DNA from 3 places in the Rubrobacter calidifluminis genome. Region 2 is predicted to be linked to each of the others. Evidence: riboswitches for the same ligand, from Rfam matches in the RefSeq annotation. Region 2 holds a riboswitch; each other region holds the start of a gene.
What was found. Region 2 has a riboswitch for thiamine pyrophosphate ahead of thiE (thiamine phosphate synthase). Riboswitches for the same ligand answer to the same signal wherever they lie in the genome.
Positions count from the first base shown of each region.

Region 1: it holds a riboswitch for thiamine pyrophosphate, as region 2 does, so the genes downstream of both, thiT (energy-coupled thiamine transporter ThiT) here and thiE (thiamine phosphate synthase) in region 2, are expected to answer to the same signal.
Region 3: it holds a riboswitch for thiamine pyrophosphate, as region 2 does, so the genes downstream of both, cytX (putative hydroxymethylpyrimidine transporter CytX) here and thiE (thiamine phosphate synthase) in region 2, are expected to answer to the same signal.

Region 1 is NZ_JAQKGV010000006.1:133,502-136,766, reverse strand. Features, by position in the region: gene thiM (hydroxyethylthiazole kinase) at 1-32, opposite strand, end outside; gene thiD (bifunctional hydroxymethylpyrimidine kinase/phosphomethylpyrimidine kinase) at 29-820, opposite strand; gene thiT (energy-coupled thiamine transporter ThiT) at 830-1,381, opposite strand; TPP riboswitch at 1,413-1,491, opposite strand; gene PJB24_RS06940 (NUDIX hydrolase) at 1,506-2,066, opposite strand; gene PJB24_RS06935 (indolepyruvate ferredoxin oxidoreductase subunit alpha) at 2,144-2,395, opposite strand; gene PJB24_RS06930 (Crp/Fnr family transcriptional regulator) at 2,539-3,265, opposite strand, start outside.
Region 2 is NZ_JAQKGV010000001.1:207,284-210,548, reverse strand. Features, by position in the region: gene PJB24_RS01055 (6-phosphofructokinase) at 1-36, shown strand, start outside; gene PJB24_RS01050 (glycosyltransferase family 2 protein) at 83-916, opposite strand; TPP riboswitch at 1,226-1,320, shown strand; gene thiE (thiamine phosphate synthase) at 1,465-2,067, shown strand; gene thiS (sulfur carrier protein ThiS) at 2,064-3,041, shown strand; gene thiO (glycine oxidase ThiO) at 3,043-3,265, shown strand, end outside.
Region 3 is NZ_JAQKGV010000018.1:7,229-10,493, reverse strand. Features, by position in the region: gene cytX (putative hydroxymethylpyrimidine transporter CytX) at 1-1,271, opposite strand, end outside; TPP riboswitch at 1,321-1,441, opposite strand; gene PJB24_RS13370 (NAD(P)/FAD-dependent oxidoreductase) at 1,546-2,883, shown strand; gene PJB24_RS13365 (AI-2E family transporter) at 3,037-3,265, shown strand, end outside.

The sequences.
Region 1 (3,265 bases), on a different contig from region 2:
CCGATCCTGCGCAGGACCTCCTCCGCTCTCATCCCTCTCCCTCCATGAGCGGCCCGAGCACGTTCACCGGTCCCGCCCCGCGGCCTATCCCCGTGAGACCATACTCGACGGCCTCGGAGGCGATGGCGCGTGCCCTCCGGGCCGCCTCCTCGAGGCCGAAGCCGTGCGCGAGGAAGGCGGCCAGAGCCGAGGAGTGGGTGCAGCCGGAGCCGTGGGTCGCCCCGCTCTCGTGCACCGGGCCTTCTATCTCCACGAAATGCTCGCCGTCGTAGAGCAGGTCCTCACCGGAAGCGCGGTGCCCGCCGGTGATGATCACCGCCCCCGGCCCCAGCTCCGCGAGGTCGCGGGCGCACCCGTGGACCTTCTCCGGGTCTTTCTTCCGTCCGGCGAGGACGAACGCCTCGTCGAGGTTCGGGGTGATGACGTCGGCGAGGGGCAGGAGCTCCTCGCGGTAGGCGTCCACGGCCTCCGGTTCGAGCAGCGTGGCCCCGCTCTCGGCGACCATCACCGGATCCACGACGACGTTCTTGAGCCCCAGCCGCCGGATCGCGCCCGCCACGGCCGAGACGATCTCGGCGTTGAAGAGCATCCCGGTCTTCACGGCGTCCGCCCCGATGTCCGAGACGACCGCCTCGATCTGCTCGATCACCACCTGCGTCGGCAGCGCGAATATGCTGCTCACCCCGACGGTGTTCTGAGCCGTGATCGCGACTATCGCGGTGGTTCCGTGCACCCCGCAGCGGGCGAAGGCCTTGATGTCCGCCTGGATGCCCGCCCCGCCTCCGGAGTCGCTCCCGGCTATGCTGAGCGCGGTCTTCATCTCTCCTCCCTAAGCATGCCTCGACAACTCCAGCTGCCGCCGCGAGGGCCGCGCCGCCCCGAGCGCCCGCAGCAGCACGACCACGACGGCGAGCGTGATCAGGAGACTCGGCACCAAATACCCGGCGTTGTACGCGGCGGAGTAGAGGTATGGGTTCCAGCCCTTAGGGGCGTAGGAGGCGAAGAAGGCGACCCCGCTTATGAAGTGGCAGACGAAGCGCCCGGCCACCGCCGCCACCGTGCCGGGCACCGCCCCGCGCGGGGTGGGCCGGAAGAGCCCGGCGAGCCCCATCGCGGCGAAGGGGAGCGGGTAGTCGAAGAGCACCTGCACCGGGTTGAGGACGTAGGGGTCCAGGATCAGGTCGAGGATGCCGTACGCCGCGCCCGCAACCGCCCCGACGCCGGGGCCCTGACGCAGCGCGAGCAGGACCAGCGGGATCATCTCGAAAGAGATCGAACCGCCCTCCGGCATCCTGAAGAGTTTCACCAGCCCCAGCACGAACGCGAGCGCCACCGCCAGCGCCGCCTCGGTGAGCACCCTCGTGTCCCTGAACCCGCTCACGGCCCTCCTCTCACGGGGTGCGCCAGGCTTCTCTCCCTGCGCCGGCATTACCCGGATCAGGTTCGACGGGTCGGCGCGTCCGCGCCCTCTCAGCCTCGCGGCTCCCCGGATCTCGTTCCTCGTGCTACTCTACCCCACCACTCCGTGGCCCACAACCTCCGGCAACCCACGAGATCCCGAGGACGGTGGCGGCGTCGGTTATCTCACCGGCGGCGATCTTCTCCAGCGCCTCGTCGAGCGGCGCCACTACGGAGCGCAAAAACTCCGTAGGCTCGGGAGCCGGCCCCCTCTCGTCCGGCAGCGCCCGGCAGCGGAAGAGGTGGCAGACCTCGTCCGTGCGCCCGGTGCTCGTGTGCACGGAGGCGAGGCGCTCCAGCCTCTCGGCCCGGTATCCCGTCTCCTCGAAAAGCTCCCGCCGGGCGGCCTCCTCAGGATCCTCCCCGGCGTCCACCGCTCCGCTCGGCAGCTCCAGCGTGAACCGCCCGAGCGGCTGCCGCCACTGACGCACGAGCACCACGCCGCCGTCGTCCGTGAGCGGCACCACCGAGGCGAACCCGCCGCTCTCGAGCACGCAGTAGTCTATCGTCTCCCCGTCGGGCAGCCTCACCTCGTCCACCCGCAGGGCACACCAGCGGTTGCGGTAGACGTAGCGGCTCGCGAGCGTGCTCCAGCTCCCATCGGTCATACGGAGGGAGAGTATAGACGAAGACCCCGCCCGGAACGGGCGGGGTCTCGCGGTGACGTACTCTCCGGCCTGCCGGCTCAGCCGGGCTCCTGGCCGGAGAAGTCGTACTCCTGAGCCTTGGTTATGTAGCTCTGCATGTCCTCGGGGACCTCGTCCTCCGGGAAGATCGCCTCGACCGGGCACTCCGGCTCGCACGCCCCGCAGTCGATGCACTCCTCCGGGTTGATCAGGAACTGATCCCCACCGTCGTAGATGCAGTCGACCGGACAGACCTCGACACAGCTCTGGTTCTTCTCGCCGATGCACGGCTCCGTGATCACGTAGGCCAAACCACTTCCTCCTCTTGGAGAGCCTCCCGTTTCTTCTGTGCCTTCGGCTTTATATCAACCCCGGAAGGGAGCAGAAACCCGGCGTTGATCGCCATCATCGGAGGTCATGATGCCGGTCATACCTTCATGTGACCCAGATCAAATCAGGTCCGGGCGCGCAGCTCCGCGGGTTTGAGGATGGTTATGGACTTGCTGTCCAGCTCCAGGATGCCTTCGGAGGCGAGGCGGGAGAGGGTCCTGGAGAGCGCCTCGCGGGAGATGCCGGTCGCCTCGGCCATCTCCTGCCGGGAGAGGGAGGGTGAGAACACGACGCCCCTCCTGGTCACCCGCCCCTCCTCGGCGGCGAGGTCGAGCAGCATGCGCGCGACCCGCTGGGGGGCGCTGTGGAAGACGAGGTCCCCGACGAGGTCTTCGAGCTCCCGGCTGCGGGCTGCGAGCACGCGGGAGAGGCGCACCGCCCCGGCGGGGAAGCGCTCCATTATCTCCAGGAGATCCTCCCGGAAGACGCCGTAGAGCACGCAGTCGGTGAGGGCTGTGGCCCCATGGCTCTGGGGCTGCCCCTCGAGCGCGGAGGCGAGCCCCAGGATCGCGCCGTCGCCGAAGACGCCGAGGATCTGGTCGCGGTTTTTGGGCCCGCCGGAGGAGCGATAGATCTTGACCCGCCCTTCGCGCATGAAGTACACCGCCCCAGAGGGCTCTCCCTCCCGGTAGAGGGCGGTTCCGGCCGCTATCTCGAGGACGGCCGCCGAGATGGCGAGCGCCTGGAAGAACTCCTCGCCGAGCCCCTCGAAGACCTCAAACTCCTGCAGCCCTTCGAGCTTGGAGAGGTGCTCTACCGCCCGGCATCTGGCCCCGGGCAGCCGCGCCCAG
Region 2 (3,265 bases):
GATCTGCAGCAGGTCCTGAGCACCTTCTTCGGCTAGAGAACGCTTCCGGAACGTAGGGGCCGGGCGCTTCGGCGCCCGGCCCCTACATCATGCCCCTCGCCCGCCCGCCGAAGACCCTCAGATGGTAGCGGGCCGCGCCGACCTTCGCGCCGGCCGCGGAGCGGAGCGCCTGCCCGAGCGGCGCACCGAGCAACCGCAGCTTCGCCCCGGCGGGGTACTTGTGCTTCTTCAAGACCCTCCCCATACCACACCCGTAGGTGTACGCGCGCCTCATCGCCCGCTCGTCGAAAGGCGGTACCGGTGGGTCGTGCATGACGATGATCTCAGGGTCGTAATACAATGATGCACCGCGATCCATGAGCTGCAAGAGGTAGTCCGTTCCCTCCCCGGAGCCCCACGGGGTCCCGGACCCGGTGCCCAGGCTCTCGTCGAACCAGAGGCGGCGGGTACTCTCCCGGCGCAGGAACATCGTCGACTCGATGCTGCGCCTCCAGACGTTGATGCGGTCGATCGGACCGGGTTCGGTATCGAAGTCGAGGATGCAGGAGGCACCCCCTCCGTCGACGAGCCTGGTGCACAGGGCGTCTACTTCCGGGTGCCGGGTGAAGAAGCGGTCCACCCTCTCCAAAAGATCGCGCGGGTACCAGCAGTCGTCGTCCGGGAACGCGACGATCTCACCCCGGCAGCGGGCGAGACCGGTATTCCTGGCCCTCGAGGCGCCGCGGCGCGGCGACCTCAGGTGGTGCAGGCGCAGGACATCCCGGTAGCGAGAGACCAGCGGATCCAGCCTCCCGTCCGGGTTCTGGTCTACGAGGATGACCTCGAAGTCGTCGAAGCTCTGTTCGAGCAAAGAGTCCAGCAGGCGTTCGAGTTCCTTCTCCCGGCCGAGGGTCGGCGTAACGAGAGAAAAGCGCACCACCACCTCCTTCCATCACGAGAGATCCACTCCGGGCGGCGCAGGAACCTGCGACGTCCCTGCGCCGGGAAGTCAGCGAGAGAGAAGCGCTCGCTCGCAGAAGACGGGTGGAGGGTGGTGCGGTGGCGCCCTCCCCTCGGGCTCGTCCACAGCCCCGTCCACGACCTTCGGGCCGCCCGGGGCGAAGACAGCTCCGGGCGCACCACGGCCGTCCGAAGTCGTGCAGGGGGAAGACGCTTCACGCATCGCATAAATTTTAAGTCATACATCAAACCCGGCCAAGAGATGCCCAGTCGTGCTAAACTGCCCCGTGAACGCTAGGGGTGCCTCGCGCAGGGGCTGAGAGCATACCCTTGGAACCTGATCCGGTCAGCACCGGCGGAGGGAAGCGTGGATAGGGGCAGCGGAACTGGCGCTGCCGCCGCGCCTCCCCGAAAAGCGGCTGGCGGTTTTCGTGCCGTCGCCGAGGGAGGCAGCAAGTTCTGGAGCACCTTTTCCAGATACACCTCATAACCGACCGCAGAAGATCGTCCCGGCCTTTGAAGGACGTGCTCGTCGCTGCCCTCGAAGGCGGCATCGACGCCGTCCAGCTGCGCGAGAAGGGAGGGCCGGCGCTCCACCTCTACGAAACGGCGCTGGACGTCTCTCCAGCGGTACACAATACAGACGCCCTCCTCCTCATAAACGACCGGGCCGACGTAGCGCTCGCGACGGGTGCCGATGGAGTCCACCTGGCTGCCAAGAGCCTCCCGCCAGAGGCGGCCAGAAGCGTCGTGGGAGGAAGACTCCTGCTCGGCGTCTCGGTGCACGGCGTAGAGGAGGCGAGAAGAGCAGAGGTCGCGGCAGACTACCTCACCTTCGGGCACGTCTACCCCACCTCCTCCAAGCCAGGGCTCCCTCCACGTGGCGTGCGGGAGCTCGCGCGGGTCGTGGAAGCCGTGGAGGTGCCGGTCCTCGCCATCGGAGGGATAGACGCATCCAACGCGCGGGAGGTCGCGGCGACGGGCGCCGCCGGGGTTGCGGTGATCTCCGCCATCCTCGCCGCAGAAGACCCCCGATCCGCCGCGGAGAAGATCAGGGAGGTGCTCGAAACCTCTCCCCACGCCCCCAGGTATCCCTTCCCGAAACCCGAGAAGAAAGGAGCCCGATGAGGATCACGGTGAACCAGAAGCCCTTCGAGATGGAGGAAGAAGAAGACCCGACCATCGAAGCCCTGCTCGCCCGCAAGGGCCTCACCGGTGAGTCCGTCGTCGTCGCGGTGGGCGGCGAGATCGTGCACCGCGAAGAATGGAAGAGCCGGCGTCTGCGGGATGGTGACGAGGTCGAGCTCGTTTACGCCGTCGCGGGAGGTAGCGACGAGCTCGTGATCGCCGGGGAGCGTCTCTCCTCGCGCCTCTTCCTCGGCACCGGCAAGTACCCGGACCCCGAGACGATGAAACAGGCGCTCGAGAGGTCCGGCACCGAGCTGGTCACCGTCGCCGTCCGCTACATAGACGCCGGGGAGCGTCCGATCCTGCATGACATCGACACCTCCCGTTACCGCCTGCTGCCGAACACCGCCGGGGCCACGACCGTCGCCGAGGCGGTCAAGCTCGCCCGCCTCGGCCGCGAGGCCACCGGCACCAACTGGCTCAAGCTGGAGGTCGTGGGCGAGCCCAGCACGCTCTGGCCCGACACCGCCGCGACCGTCGAGGCCACGAAGGTGCTCGTGGAAGAGGGCTTCGTCGTCCTCCCCTACACCAGCCCGGACCTCGTCGCCGCCCTCCGGCTCGAGGAGGCCGGGGCGGCAACCGTGATGCCCCTGGCCTCGCCCATCGGCAGCGGGCAGGGCATGCCCGATTGGGCCTCCATCCGCCGCATAGTCGAGCGGGTCTCGGTCCCGGTCGTAGTGGACGCCGGGATAGGCGTTCCCTCCGACGCCGCCCTCGCGATGGAGCTCGGCGCCGACGCCGTGCTGGTCAACACCGCCATCGCCCGGGCCGGAGATCCCCCGCTCATGGCCGAAGCGATGCGCCGCGGGGTGGAGGCCGGGCGTCTGGCGTACCTCGCGGGACGGATGGAGGCCAAACCTCTCGCCGCTCCCTCGAGCCCGACCCGGGGAGTGCCGGTCGGGAGCGGCTCCTGAGATGAACCCATCCGCCGACGTCGTCGTGGTCGGGGGCGGCGTGGTCGGGTGCTCCGTCGCCTACCACGCCGCCCGGCGCGGGGCAAGAGTCGTCCTGCTGGAGGCGGAGACGGTCGGGTCGGGGGCCTCCGGGGCGGCGGCCGGGATGCTCGCCGCCCAGGCCGAAGCCCGCGGTCCGGACCCCTTCCTCGACCTTCTCCTCGAGAGCCGGAAGATGCACCGCA
Region 3 (3,265 bases), on a different contig from region 2:
CCGCCGCCGTGCAGCAACCTGACACCCGCACACAGAGCGAGGTAGAGCACCCCTGCGAGGACGAACGAGGGGATCGAAGCTCCCAGCCCGGGGAACTGGCGGGTGATGAACTGATAGGCGGCTACGCCCACAGCCCACGAGAACACGGCCATCCAGTCGAAGGCTGATCCGCTCTTCTCGTAGACGGCCTCCGCGTCGATTCCGCGGCGGCGCAGCAGGAAGTAGTCGACCGCAACGACGCCGAAGAGCGGGGCGAAGAACGCGCCGAGCATGAACAGGAAAGACTCGTAGCGCCCCATGGGAAGCACGGCCGCGGCGACGAAGGACACGACACCGAAGAGGACGACGAAAGCCCGCTGCGGTACGCGGGAGAAGATGTTGCCCGCCGAGACCGCGCAGGAGTAGAGGTCGGCGAAGGCATTGTCCGTCTCGTCCACGAGCACCAGGATCAGGGCTGCGACCCCGATCGGGAGGGCGAGTATCGCCTGCACGATGCCGCTCGTACCGAGCGCGAGCACGGCGAGCGCACCGAGGGCGTAGAACCAGACGTTGGTGACGAAGAACCCGGCGTAGGTGCCGAGTGCGGCACGACGGGCACTGCGGGCGAAGCGGCTGTAGTCGGCGGCGAGCGGGAGCCACGAGAGCGGCATGGCCACGACGAGGTCTACCGCCTGCGGGAAGGTGAGGCCTCCCTTCCCCGGCTGAGAGAGCGCGCGTGAGAGGCCGTAGTGCGAGAGCAGGTAGTAGGTCAGGTATACGGTGGTCAGCAGAAGCAGCCATATACCCACCTTCTCCAGCCACACCCTCACCACCACCAGCGGCCCGCCAAGAGCGAAAGCCACGCAGACGAGCGTGAAGAACACCAGCCAGAACCAGTGCAGCGAGGTACCGAGCAGACGGTGGGTGATGGCACCGGCCGCCCGGGTCATTATGATCAGCTCGAAGGCCGTCCAGCCGACGAGCTGCACGACGTTGACCACGGATGGCAGGTAGGAGCCGGCGGAGCCGAGCGTCGGGCGCAGGGAGGCCATCGTCGGGAGACCGTGGTCCGCCCCCATCACGGTGGGGACCAGCAGGATAAGGTTCCCGATGACCGTCCCGGCCACGATGGCCGCGAGCGCGGCTCCGAACCCTAAAGCCGGCACGAGCAGGGTGCCGGCGACCATGACGAGGAGCCCGGCCCCGTAGCTGCCCCACAGGACCGTGTAGTCCCAGGCTCCGAGCGTACGCTCACCGGGCGGCACGGGACGGGGGTCGAACGAGGCGCTCACGGCAGAAACTCCAAGTCAGGATCAAGGAAGATGCAAGAGCGTGGCGAGAAACCGTTCATCTTTTCGTCCCTCCGTCGGCATTACCCGAATCAGGTTCAAAGGGTCGGCGCCACCGTAAGAGAACGGCGCCCTCTCAGCTTCCTCCGGCGGAAGCTCCCCTCGTTCTGGTAGTGTACAGCAGGGCGCGGACACCTTCCAGAAGCAGCACCACCACCATACGGGTAGACTCTTCTCTGGAAACGAGCGGTTGCAAGCGAAGACGGAGGTGAGAGCGGTGAGGAACAAGCTCCTGGCGGCGGCGCTGGTCGGAGGGACGGCCCTGTACGCGCGTGATCGCGGCCGGAAGAGACTCGGCGTTCCCTATCAGGAGGCACGGCGTAGGGTAGTCATCGTAGGCGGGGGATTCGGCGGAATCTCCGCCTTCCGACAGCTGGTAGACAGCTTCACCGGAAGCGACGAGATCGGTGTACTGTTGCTCGACCGGGTGAACTACACGACCTTCTGGCCGATGGTCCCTTCGGCCATCTCCGGCAACGTCGAGGTCCGGCACATGGCCTACCCGTTAAGGCGGCTGGTCATACCCCGTGGGGGCGAGTTCTTCCAGGGCGAGGTCGTGGGGGTGGACTTCGAGCGCAAGAAGATCAGGACGGAGTTCGGAGAGTGCGACTACGACCACCTCATCCTGGCGCCGGGGAGCCAGACGGCGTTCTTCGGGACCAAGGGGGCCAAGGAGCATGCCATAGACCTCAAGGGCCTGAGGGAAGCGCTCGAGGTGCGCGGCAGGATCATAGACCGCTTCGAGGAAGCCGAGCGGCTGCGCGGTAAGGTCCCCGAGGAGCACCTCACCTTCGTCTTCGTGGGCGGAGGTCCGACCGGCGTCGAAGGCATATCCGACGCCCACGACCTCATCTTCGACGTCTTAAAGGACGACTATCCGAGCGTGGACTTCGACCGGGTGCGCCTTGTACTCGTCAACGCGGGCGAGAGGATCCTCAAGGGCATAGACCCTTCGCTCGCCAACGCAGCCTCGCGCCGCCTCGCCGCCCAGAGGGTCGAGGTCATAAACAACACCAAGGTCGATGAAGTATCCCCGGAGTACGTTAGGCTCTCCGACGGGAGGACGCTCCCGACGCGCACCACGGTCTGGGCCGCCGGTATACAGCCGCCGCCGCTCGTGGAGGGACTGGACATCGAAAAAGATGGGCGCGGGAGGATAATCGTCGATGAGTACCTGAGGGTAAAGAACCGCCCCGGCGTCTACGCGGTCGGCGACTGCGTAACGATCGACTACGACGGCCCACCCGTCCCGGCGCTCGCCCAGTCCGCCGAACAAGAAGGCAGAACGGCCGCGCTGAACCTCGCCGCGGAGCTCAAGGGAGGAGAGCTGACCCCGTTCCGCTACCGGCACCTCGGGCAGCTCGTCGACCTAGGGGAGAGTAGCGCCCTCACGGACATACTCGGGGTCCGGGTGAGCGGGCTGCTCGGGGCGCTCATCTGGAAGGGAGTCTACCTTTACGAGCTCGGCTACAACCTCAACCGGGCGCAGGTGCTCTTCGACTGGACGGTGGACCTGTTCACCAGGCCGAACATCTCGAAGCTCTTCGTCGACTGAAAAGCCCGCAGGGAAACACCGGGCAGGAATACAATTAGTAACCTCGCCGGGAGAGATGAGAACGGCGGCTGTACCGGACGAGGACGGAAACGGAGGCGAATGGGCCAGGCTCCACCGGAGAGCGAGACCGGAAATCCAAAAAGGGAGAACGGGGTGAGCTGGCTCAGGCGCGGCGCCCCGCTGGCGGTACCGGTGCTGGTCGCGGGGGCGCTGGTAGTCCTCTACGAGCTCATCCCGGTGCTCGAACTGCTCGCGATCTCCGCGATCCTCGCGCTCATACTGCGCTCTCTCGTACTGCTCCTGGGCCGGTTCGGCATCCGCTCGTGGGAGGCGGTCCTGATCCTGCTTGGGCTGCTCGCCGCGACGGGGGTCTTCATCTGGC